Regions from separate parts of the Streptomyces sp. NPDC090088 genome, predicted to be linked through region 2. Evidence: riboswitches for the same ligand, from Rfam matches in the RefSeq annotation. Region 2 holds a riboswitch; each other region holds the start of a gene.
The links. Region 2 has a riboswitch for S-adenosylmethionine ahead of ACIPSJ_RS23170 (ABC transporter substrate-binding protein). Riboswitches for the same ligand answer to the same signal wherever they lie in the genome.
Positions count from the first base shown of each region.

Region 1: another riboswitch for S-adenosylmethionine. It lies ahead of ACIPSJ_RS06350 (aminotransferase class V-fold PLP-dependent enzyme); the one in region 2 lies ahead of ACIPSJ_RS23170 (ABC transporter substrate-binding protein).
Region 3: another riboswitch for S-adenosylmethionine. It lies ahead of ACIPSJ_RS33175 (amino acid ABC transporter permease); the one in region 2 lies ahead of ACIPSJ_RS23170 (ABC transporter substrate-binding protein).

Region 1 is NZ_JBIVDZ010000001.1:1,440,823-1,444,020, reverse strand. It holds gene ACIPSJ_RS06355 (PQQ-binding-like beta-propeller repeat protein) at 1-40, opposite strand, end outside; gene ACIPSJ_RS06350 (aminotransferase class V-fold PLP-dependent enzyme) at 109-1,470, opposite strand; SAM riboswitch class IV at 1,635-1,751, opposite strand; gene trpD (anthranilate phosphoribosyltransferase) at 1,907-2,971, opposite strand; gene ACIPSJ_RS06340 (cytochrome bc complex cytochrome b subunit) at 3,105-3,198, opposite strand, start outside.
Region 2 is NZ_JBIVDZ010000004.1:705,869-709,066, reverse strand. It holds gene ACIPSJ_RS23170 (ABC transporter substrate-binding protein) at 1-1,406, opposite strand, end outside; SAM riboswitch class IV at 1,689-1,800, opposite strand; gene ACIPSJ_RS23165 (isopenicillin N synthase family dioxygenase) at 2,204-3,198, shown strand, end outside.
Region 3 is NZ_JBIVDZ010000007.1:479,555-482,752, reverse strand. It holds gene ACIPSJ_RS33180 (amino acid ABC transporter ATP-binding protein) at 1-661, opposite strand, end outside; gene ACIPSJ_RS33175 (amino acid ABC transporter permease) at 658-1,638, opposite strand; SAM riboswitch class IV at 2,048-2,159, opposite strand; gene ACIPSJ_RS33170 (glutathione S-transferase C-terminal domain-containing protein) at 2,237-3,100, opposite strand; gene ACIPSJ_RS33165 (putative leader peptide) at 3,192-3,198, opposite strand, start outside.

The DNA.
Region 1 (3,198 bases), on a different contig from region 2:
GACCGATGGTCCGCGGGTCAGTCTCCCGCAGCTCCTGCACTCCGCGCTCCCCCTGCTCTCCGTACAGCTGCCGAGGTGAGCGTATACGCGCGAGTGGACGTCAGTCCGTCACACGGCCGGTACGCAACGGCCGTCCTCCGTGCGGTAGTTCCACTTCGCGCCGTCCCGGACCAGTTCCCGTACGGCGCCCACGAACCGCTCCACGTGCTCGTCCGGCGTCCCCGCCCCGAAGCTCACGCGGATCGCGTTGAGGGACTTCTCGCCCGGTGCCGCCTCCGGCGCCCCGCACTCGCCCTGGGTCTGGGGGTCGGAGCCGAGGAGGGTCCTGACCAGCGGGTGGGCGCAGAAGAGGCCGTCGCGAACGCCGATGCCGTACTCGGCGGAGAGGGCGGCGGCGAAGTGGGAGCTGTTCCAGCCGTCCACCACGAAGCTGATCACGCCGACGCGCGGGGCGTCGTCGCCGAAGAGGGAGAGGACCCGGACCTCCGGAACCTCGGCAAGTCCAGAGCGCACCGTCTCGATCAGGTGCCGCTCACGGGCGACCAGCGTGTCGAAGCCGGCCTCGGTGAGCGCCTTGCAGGCGGCGGCGATGGAGTAGGCGCCGATGACGTTGGGCGAGCCGGCCTCGTGCCGCGCCGCGCTCTCGTGCCACTCCACGGCCACGCCCCCGTCCTCGCGCCGGGTGACCTTGCGGCTGGCGCCGCCGCCCGCGAGGTAGGGCTCGGCGGCCTGGAGCCAGTCGGCGCGGCCGGCGAGGACGCCGGAGCCGAAGGGGGCGTACAGCTTGTGGCCGGAGAAGGCGACCCAGTCGACGTCCAGGTCCTGGACGGAGACGGGGTGGTGCGGGGCCAGCTGGGCGGCGTCCAGGACGATCCGGGCGCCGTGGGCGTGCGCGGCGGCCGCGAGCTCCCGTACCGGCCACAGCTCGCCGGTGACGTTGGACGCGCCGGTGACGCAGACCAGGGCCGGGCCGTGGGGGTCGCGGTCGGCGAGGGCGCGCTCCAGGGTCTCGACTGCCTGGCGCGGGGTGCGGGGGGCGTTGAGGTAGGTGACGCGGGCGTCCTGCCACGGCAGCAGGGAGGCGTGGTGCTCGGTCTCGAAGACGAAGACCTGGCAGTCGGCGGGGAGGGCGCGGGCCAGCAGGTTCAGGGAGTCCGTGGTGGAGCGGGTGAAGACCAGCTGGTCGTCGGGGCGGCAGTCGAGGAACTCGGCGACGGTCCGGCGGGCGTTCTCGAAGAGGTCCGTGGAGAGCTGCGAGAGGTAGCCGGCGCCGCGGTGGACGCTGCCGTAGTAGGGCGCGTACGCCGCGACGTCGTCCCAGACCCGCTGGAGGGCGGGGGCGCTGGCCGCGTAGTCGAGGGCGGCGTAGGTGACCTCGCCGCCGGTGACCAGCGGGACGGCGACATCCCGGCCCAGAACGGGCAGTGGGGCACAAACGGACTGGGCGGAGGCAGCGGTGGAGACAGACATGGCGGAACTCCTGTGAGGGTAAGCGGAACCGCCGTGCCGGACGGTGTGTCGACGGCACGGGGAAAGCTGAAAAGGGGTACGCGGAGGCGGGGCTCGACGCCCTATCGCATTCGCTTGCTCACAGAAGGCTCCCTCGTACGACCAGGACCCCTGGTGTGTCGAGGGGTCCGCGCTTGCCGTAGACCTCGCTGCCTACGACCTGGTCTTCACCCGGGGCACCCCGCCACGGACGGAGGGTTGCCGGACAGTCGGCCGGGGCCTCATGACTGTCACTCATGACCTGGGAAGAAACGTAAGGGAAGTGATCGCCGCCGCGCAACCTCTGTCCGGATGACGGAACGAGGGCCTGGCCGGCCGGGCACCGCCGACAACGCCGCGCGGGGCTGCGCGCCGCCGCGACGGCGGGACCCGGCGGTGCCGGACCTCCGCGCCGCCGCTACTTGTTCGTCGCCGCCGCCCAGCGCTCAAGGGCCCTCTTGGCCGCGCCCGAGTCGATCGACTCCGTCGCCCTGTCCATGCCCGCGCGGAGCTGTTCGGGCAGCGTGCCCGGGCCCGGGTCCAGGGCGACCAGGGCGGCCGCCGAGTTCAGCAGGACCGCGTCCCGTACCGGGCCCTGGTCGCCGTCCAGGAGCCTGCGGGCGACCTCCGCGTTGTACGACGGGTCGCCGCCCCGCAGGGCCTCCACCGGGACCAGGTCGATGCCGACGTCACGGGGGTCGAAGGTCTGCTCGGTGACCTTGCCGTCGCGGACGACCCAGACGTGGGACGTGGCGGTCGTGGTGAGTTCGTCGAGGCCGTCGTCGCCGCGGAAGACCAGGGAGGAGTTGCCGCGCTCGGCGAAGACGCCCGCGACGACGGGGGCCATGCGCGGGTCCGCGACGCCGACGGCCTGGGCCCGCACCCGCGCGGGGTTGGTCAGCGGGCCGAGGATGTTGAAGACCGTGCGGATGCCCAACTGGCCGCGCGCGGCACCCGCGTGACGCAGCGCCGGGTGGAACTTGACGGCGAAGCAGAAGGTGATGCCGGCCTCCTCGGCTACCTCGGCGACCCGCTGCGGGGTCAGGTCGAGGTTGACGCCGAGCTTCTCCAGGACGTCCGAGGCGCCGGACGCGGAGGAGGCGGCGCGGTTGCCGTGCTTGACGACCTTCGCGCCGGTGCCGGCCACCACCAGCGCCGACATCGTGGAGATGTTCACCGTCTTCGCGCCGTCACCGCCGGTCCCGACGATGTCGACCGTGCGGCCCGGCACCTCGATGAGGTTGGCGTGCTCGTACATCGTGCGGACCAGGCCGTTGATCTCCTCGACCGTCTCGCCCTTGGCCCGCAGCGCGACCACGAAGCCGGCGATCTGGGCGTCGGTCGCCTGGCCGCGCATAATCTGGTCCATCGCCCAGGCCGTGGCCTCGGCGCTCTGGTCCTGGCCGTACAGCAGCGCGTTCAGTACCTCGGGCCAGGAACGGCCCGCCGCGGTGTCGCCTCCAGCGGGGGTCACAGCGCTCATAAGGCCGCTCCTGATCGTCGTACCGGGAAATGGTGCCTGTGAGGCCTACCCTATCCAGCCCCGGGCACCGCGAAGGGCCCCCGTCCGGTGTACGGACGGGGGCCCTTCGGCTGTGGCGTGGCGACGCCGTCGATCAGTGGTGGCCGTGGCCGCTCGTGATCTCCTTGTACTCCTCGACGGACGGCTTCGGGATCTGGTTGTCCTCGCCGTAGTAGGCGTTGCTCAGC
Region 2 (3,198 bases):
CTGTTGGCCGAGTAGAAGGGCGAGAGGTAGTTGTCGGCGTCGAGGTAGTCCGCGTACCAGCCGAGCTGGTAGAGCGGGTAGAGGTGCTTGACGCGGTCCTTGCCGTACTGGGTCCACTCGGTGGACTGGAGGTTCACCTTGAACAGCCCGGTCGCCTCCAGCTGGGACTTGACCAGCGCGTACTCGTCGGCCGAGGACGAGCCGTAGTGGTCGCTGTTGTACTGGAGGTTGAGGGTGACCGGGGTGCTGACCTTCGCCGCCTTCAGCCGGGCCGTCGCCGCGGCCGGGTCGGGGCCGCCCTTCTTGTCGCCGTACAGCGACTTGAAGGAGGGGGTGGCGCCGGTCAGGCCGTCCGGGACGGAGCTGTACAGCGGCTGGTAGGTGTTCTTGTAGACCTGCTGGGCGAGTTGGGCCCGGTCGACGGAGTCCGCGACGGCCTGCCGGACCGCGAGCGCCTTCTTCGGGTCGGCGTTCTTCGTCTTCGTGCCGTAGGGCTGGGTGGCGAAGTCGAAGACGATGTAGCGGATGCCGTTGCCGGAGCCGGTGTGGACCCTGACGTCCCGCTGCTTGGCGAGGTCGTCCAGATCGGCCGTGGTGAGCGTGCGGTAGACGGCGTCGATGGTGCCCTGCTGCACGTCCAGCTTCAGATTGCCGGCGTCCGTGTAGTACTTCAGCCGCACGTTCTTGGTCTTCGGCGTGCCGAGCCGGCCCTTGTACGCCGCGTTGGCGGTGAAGGACACCAGCGAGTTCTTGTCGTAACTCGCGATCCCGTACGGCCCGTTCCACGGCTTGGCCGCCACGATCGAGGTGTCGTCGAGGATCTTGTCCGCGGGGAACACCTGCTCGTCCACGATCTCGCCGGCGGCCGTGGAGAGCACCTGCGGGAACAGCGTGTCATTGGCCGACTTGAGGGTGAAGACGACCGTCGTCGGATCCGGGGCCGCGACCGACGCGAGGTTGTACAGCAGGGAGGACGGGCCGTTCTCGTCGGCGATCCGCAGATTCCGGTCGAAGCTGAACTTGACGTCGGAGGAGGTGAGTTCGTGGCCGTTGGCGAACTTCAGGCCCTTCTGGAGCGTGACGGTGTACTGCTTGGGCCCCGTCAGCCTGATCCCGGTGGCCAGGTCGGGAGTGACGTCCGCCGAGCCGTTGCGCTGGCTGAGCAGGGTCGCGTAGACCTCGCTCTCCACGGTGCCGGAACCCGCGTCCCAGGCACCGGCCGGGTCCAGGCTCGCCACCTGGTCCGTCGTACCCACGGTGATCGACGAGCCGGAGTCCGCCCCACTGCCGTCCTTGCTGCTGGTGCAGCCGGTCAGCGCCACCAGGAACGCCGTGCCCAGCGACACGGCGCCCAGGCCGCCGGGGCGGAGCGGTCTGTTCGGCCTGGAGCCGTAGGGGAGTGTCATCAGAAGTTCTCCGCTTCCGCGTCGGGGGTGCGCGAGGCAGCCGGGGCACGGGAGCGTGCCTCGGCCTGCGAGATCGCGACAAAAGAGCGAGAAATGAGCGAGAAATCAGCGAGAAAGGAAAGGGGTGGAGCGGTCTATGCGAGGGGGCGGCCCGGTGCGGGCGGGATCAGCCGCGACACAGGGCGCTGGACACCAGCAGCAGGTCGACATGGCGCCGCGAGCACAGCATGAGTGCCGTCACCACGCCGTCCTCCCGGGTCCCGGCCGATCCGGCGGCCGATGCGAGCGCACTTGCAGAAACAAAGAGATCCGCCGAGCCGTCACCTGGGGCACCCCACTGCGTCGAGGGTTGCCGTCCGGCCAGCCAGGGCTTGAATCACCGGAACTCGTAGCTCGCGCACACCGTAGATCGACGTTTCTTCCGGCGTCAAGACCGGTCGGGGGAGGCCGGGACGTGGACGAACTGCCCCACGGAAGCCGGGCGTTCGAGGCGCACAAGTGCGTCCGAAGGGTGTCTCGCCCGCCCGGACGCGTGGTGGACGCGTCCTTGCCGGGTGTGCTTTGATCCGGCCATGGAGACCACTGGCCCGGCACACACGGTGCTGCTCGACCCGTTCTGGGCGAGCCGCCGCGCCGACCAGTTCGACCAGGTCTGTTGCTGATCGCCGTCCCACGGCTCGTCGCGACCTCGTTCCCCTCTCTCCGCCTGCTCCTCCTTCCGTCCGCCCTCGGTCAGAGCCCGTCCCTCCGGGCGGCCGTGCGGGGCGGTCGGCTGCCGTTGCCGCGAAGGAACCCTCATGGCCCAGCCCCCAGCCCTGCCCGTCATCGACATCTCCCGGTTCCGGGACCGGAACGCCGAGGAAGCCGACCGCACCGCCTTTCTCGCCCAACTCCGGGCCGCGGCCCACGAGGTGGGCTTCTTCTACGTCACCGGCCATGGCGTGTCGGCCGCCCTGCGGGACGAGGTGCTGGCCGCGGGACGCGCCTTCTTCGCCCTGCCCGAGGAGCAGCGGCTGGAGATCGAGAACGTCAACTCGCCCCAGTTCCGCGGCTATACGCGCACCGGGACCGAGTACACGGCGGGCAGTGCCGACTGGCGGGAGCAGATCGACATCGGCCCGGAGCGCGCGGCGGTGGAGACCGGCCCGGACGATCCCGACCACCTGCGCCTGATCGGCCCCAACCAGTGGCCGTCCGCGCTCCCGGAGCTCAAGGACATCGTGCTGCGCTGGCAGGCGGAGGCGCTGCGGGTCAGCCGGGAGGTGCTGCGGGCCCTGGCGGCCGCGCTCGGACAGGACGAGGGCTACTTCGACGAGTGGTTCGACGACGAGGCGGCCGTCCATGTGAAGATCGTGCACTACCCGCCGCGCGCCGCCCGGGACGCCGACCAGGGGGTGGGCGCGCACAAGGACTACGGCTACCTCGCCCTGCTCCAGCAGGACGACGTCGGCGGACTCCAGGTACAGGGCGAGGACGGCGGCTGGATCGACGCGGTGCCGGTGCCCGACGCCTTCGTGTTCAACATCGGCGAGATGCTGGAGATCGCCACCCAGGGCTATCTGAAAGCCACTCGGCACCGGGTCGTCAGCCCGCAGCCGGGTGTCGACCGCTACTCGATCCCGTTCTTCCTCGGTCCCCGCCTCGACGCCGTCGTCAAGCCGCTGAGCCTGCCCGCCGAACTGGCCGTGCTGAGCCGGGGCGTCACCGACGACCCGGACAACCCGCTGCTCGCGGCCTTCGGCGAGAACGCGGTCGTCGGCTGGCTCCGCTCGCATCCGCGGGTCGCCGAACG
Region 3 (3,198 bases), on a different contig from region 2:
CGAAGCCGATCTCGTGGGTGACGATGACGAGCGTGGTGCCGCTGGTGGCCAGGTCCTTGATGACGGCGAGGACCTCGCCGACCAGTTCCGGGTCCAGGGCGGAGGTGGGCTCGTCGAAGAGGATCACGCCGGGGCGCAGGGCGAGGGCGCGGGCGATGGCGACGCGCTGCTGCTGGCCGCCGGAGAGCTGGCGGGGGTAGGCGCCGACGCGCTCGCCGAGGCCGACCCGCTCCAGGAGTTCCTTGGCCAGGGCCTGCGCCTCGGGCTTGGTGAGCTTCCCGGTGGCGACGGGGGCGGCGGCCACGTTGTCGAGGACGGTCAGGTGCGGGAAGAGGTTGAAGTTCTGGAAGACGAAGCCGATCCGGCCGCGCTGGGCCAGGATGGCGCGCTCGCTCAGTTCCTTGAGCCGCTCGCCCTGCCGTTTCACCCCGATCGGTTCGCCGTTGATGCTGACATGGCCGATCTCGGGCTTCTCCAGGTGGTTGATGACCCTGAGGAGGGTGGACTTGCCCGAGCCGGACGGGCCGAGGATGACGGTGACCTCGCCGGGGCGGATGGTCAGGTCGATGCCGTCGAGGACGCGGTGGGTGCCGTACCACTTGTGGACGTCGTGGATCTCCAGGGCGGCGGGGGCCGTCTCCAGGGTGTCGGTGCTGCTCATACGGCGGCCTCCCGGCGGATGCGGGCCCGCAGGTCGGTGAGGCCGGCCCGGAGCTTCTGCAGGGGCGTCGGCGGCAGTGCGCGGGTGGCGCCGCGGGCGTAGTACCGCTCGACGTAGAACTGGATCACGGAGACGACGCTGGTCAGGATCAGGTACCAGACGGTCACCACCAGGAGCAGCGGCACGATGTCGCCGGGGTAGGTGGAGCCCATGCTCTGCGCGGTCCCGAAGAGGTCGAGCAGCGAGACGTAGAAGACCAGCGAGGTGCCCTTGATCAGGCCGATCAGCTGGTTGACGTAGTTCGGGGTGATCGACCTGAGGGCCTGCGGGAAGACGATCCTGCGGAACTGGTAGCCCTTGGGCAGGCCGAGCGCGGCGGCGGCCTCGTGCTGGCCCTGGTCCACGGAGAGGATGCCGCCGCGGACCACCTCGGCCGCGTAGGCGGCCTCGTTGAGGCTGAGACCGATGACGGCGATCACCATGTCGGTGGCGAGTTTCGACTCGTCGAAGGAGAAGAAGGCCGGCCCGAAGGGGACGCCGACGCTCAACGTCTTGTACAGGGCGCTGAAGTTGTAGAGGAAGAGCAGGACCACGATGAGCGGGATGGAGCGCAGCGCCCAGACATAGGTCCAGCTGACCGCGCGCAGCACCGGGCTCTTCGAGAGCCGGGCCAGGGCGAGCAGGATGCCGCCGAGCAGGCCCAGTACCGCGCTGTAGGCGGTGACTTCGAGGGTGATGACCAGTCCGTCGAGGAGGGTCGGCCGCAGGAACCAGTAGCCGAAGCGGTCCCACTGGTAGAAGGGGTTGGTCACCAGCCCGTGGGCGAACTGGGCGACCAGGACCAGGACGGCGGCGGTGGCGATCCACCGTCCGGGTCGGCGCAGCGGGAGAACTCGCTGCGCTGCCAATGGTTTTGACGGTTTGTCAGCGGGGGGCGCGGCGGGCGCGGTTATGGTGGCGCCTGGGGGTTCACTCATGGCGGGCTCCGGCGGAGTCGGACACCCCTGGTGCCGCGGCCGGGAACGCGGTACCGCGCCGTGTTCGGGCACGGCACGGCACGCGGGGCGCGCGGGATGCGGGGGTGGGCGGACGGCGTCACACCGGGCGGCCGGTGTCTACGTCAGAGAAGCGGTGTCTACGTCAGGAAAGCCGAGCGGCGAGAACTGCGGGGCGAAGGCGGAAGAGCCTGGTCAGACCCGACAGCGGGCACAGCCCGGTGCGGTACACGCGCTACACAGGGCGCTGTTGACACGGAGCAGGTCGACGGCACGGTCGGCGACGAGCGGGCTCGGATACGGCTGTACGCAGCCCTGGGCACGGCGCTCGGCCGTCCTGGAGGCTGCGTACATGTCCGTCACCTGTCTTGTGTGATGGCCCCGGGGCGGGGCCTCGCGCTTACCGAACGTCGTCATCCGGTCCGGTCGTCACCTGGGGCACCCCACCGCGATGCGAGGGTTGCCGGTCAGCAAGCCAGGGCTTGATGCTGACGCTCTTGACCGTTCTGGTCCGTAAGTAACGCAGTTGCCCGAACGAATGTCAACGCCTGTCCAGCTGGCGAAACGGTTCGGGCCGCTCTCACCTGCGGGAAACGTCCGCCGCATGGCCGGCCCAGTCCAGGATCTGGACGGCCGCGCCGGCGGCTTCCAGGCCCTGGCAACGGCCGTGGTGGCGGCGGGCGATGCCGTCGAGGTCGAGGTGGGCGCCGAAGGCCGGATGCGCGGCCAGCCGCCGGGCGTAGGCCCACAGCACCGGGTGGTCGGCGATGCGGTGCACGGCGGAGGCGTCCAGATGGGTGCGGTGCACGGTGTCGAGTTGCACCAGCGCCACCCACAACTCGATGTCAGCGGCGGTGAGCTGACCGCCGATCAGGAACTCCACCCCGGTCAGCCGGCGCTCCAGCTCGTCCAGGGTGGCGAGCAGCGTCTCCAGTGCCTCCGGGTCGCCGCCCTCGCGCCCGGCGCGCTGTGCGGCCTGTTCGACGCCCTCCGCGCAGAGCCGCTCGACGGCCTCGATCTCGGCCTCGGCGCCGCACGGGTGGAGCCGGGTGACGCCGTCGCCGAAGTGCCGGTCCAGGTCGCGCAGGATGTCACGGCTGTGGGTGCTGACGATCCGGCCGGACCAGTCGTCGCTGAGCACGGGCGCCAGGGCCGGTCCCACGTAGCGGTGGGCGCTCGCCTCGTACAGCGGGCGCAGCGCCGTGTGGCTGCCGTCGGGACAGTCGGGGACCGCGGGCAGGAAGGTGACCGGACAACAGTCGTCGAGGCCGAGCAGGCTGTGGCCGACGGCGATGCGCAGGCCGTCGGCACAGGCGGTGGCCAGATGGAGCCGGTAGCGGCGCGGCACCGCGTAGTGGCCGCTGCGCGCGTCGCGGCCGATGCGGCCCCGGAAGGCGGGGGCGGTGCGGACGGACGGCAGGGCGGCGAGCGGAGTGATGGACATGCGTCTCCCCAGATGCGGGCGCGCGGACGTACGCGCGGCGGAAGCGTTCGTCGGTGGGCGGGGGCCCGGCTCGTGCGGGGCGAGCGGGCGTTCAGCCC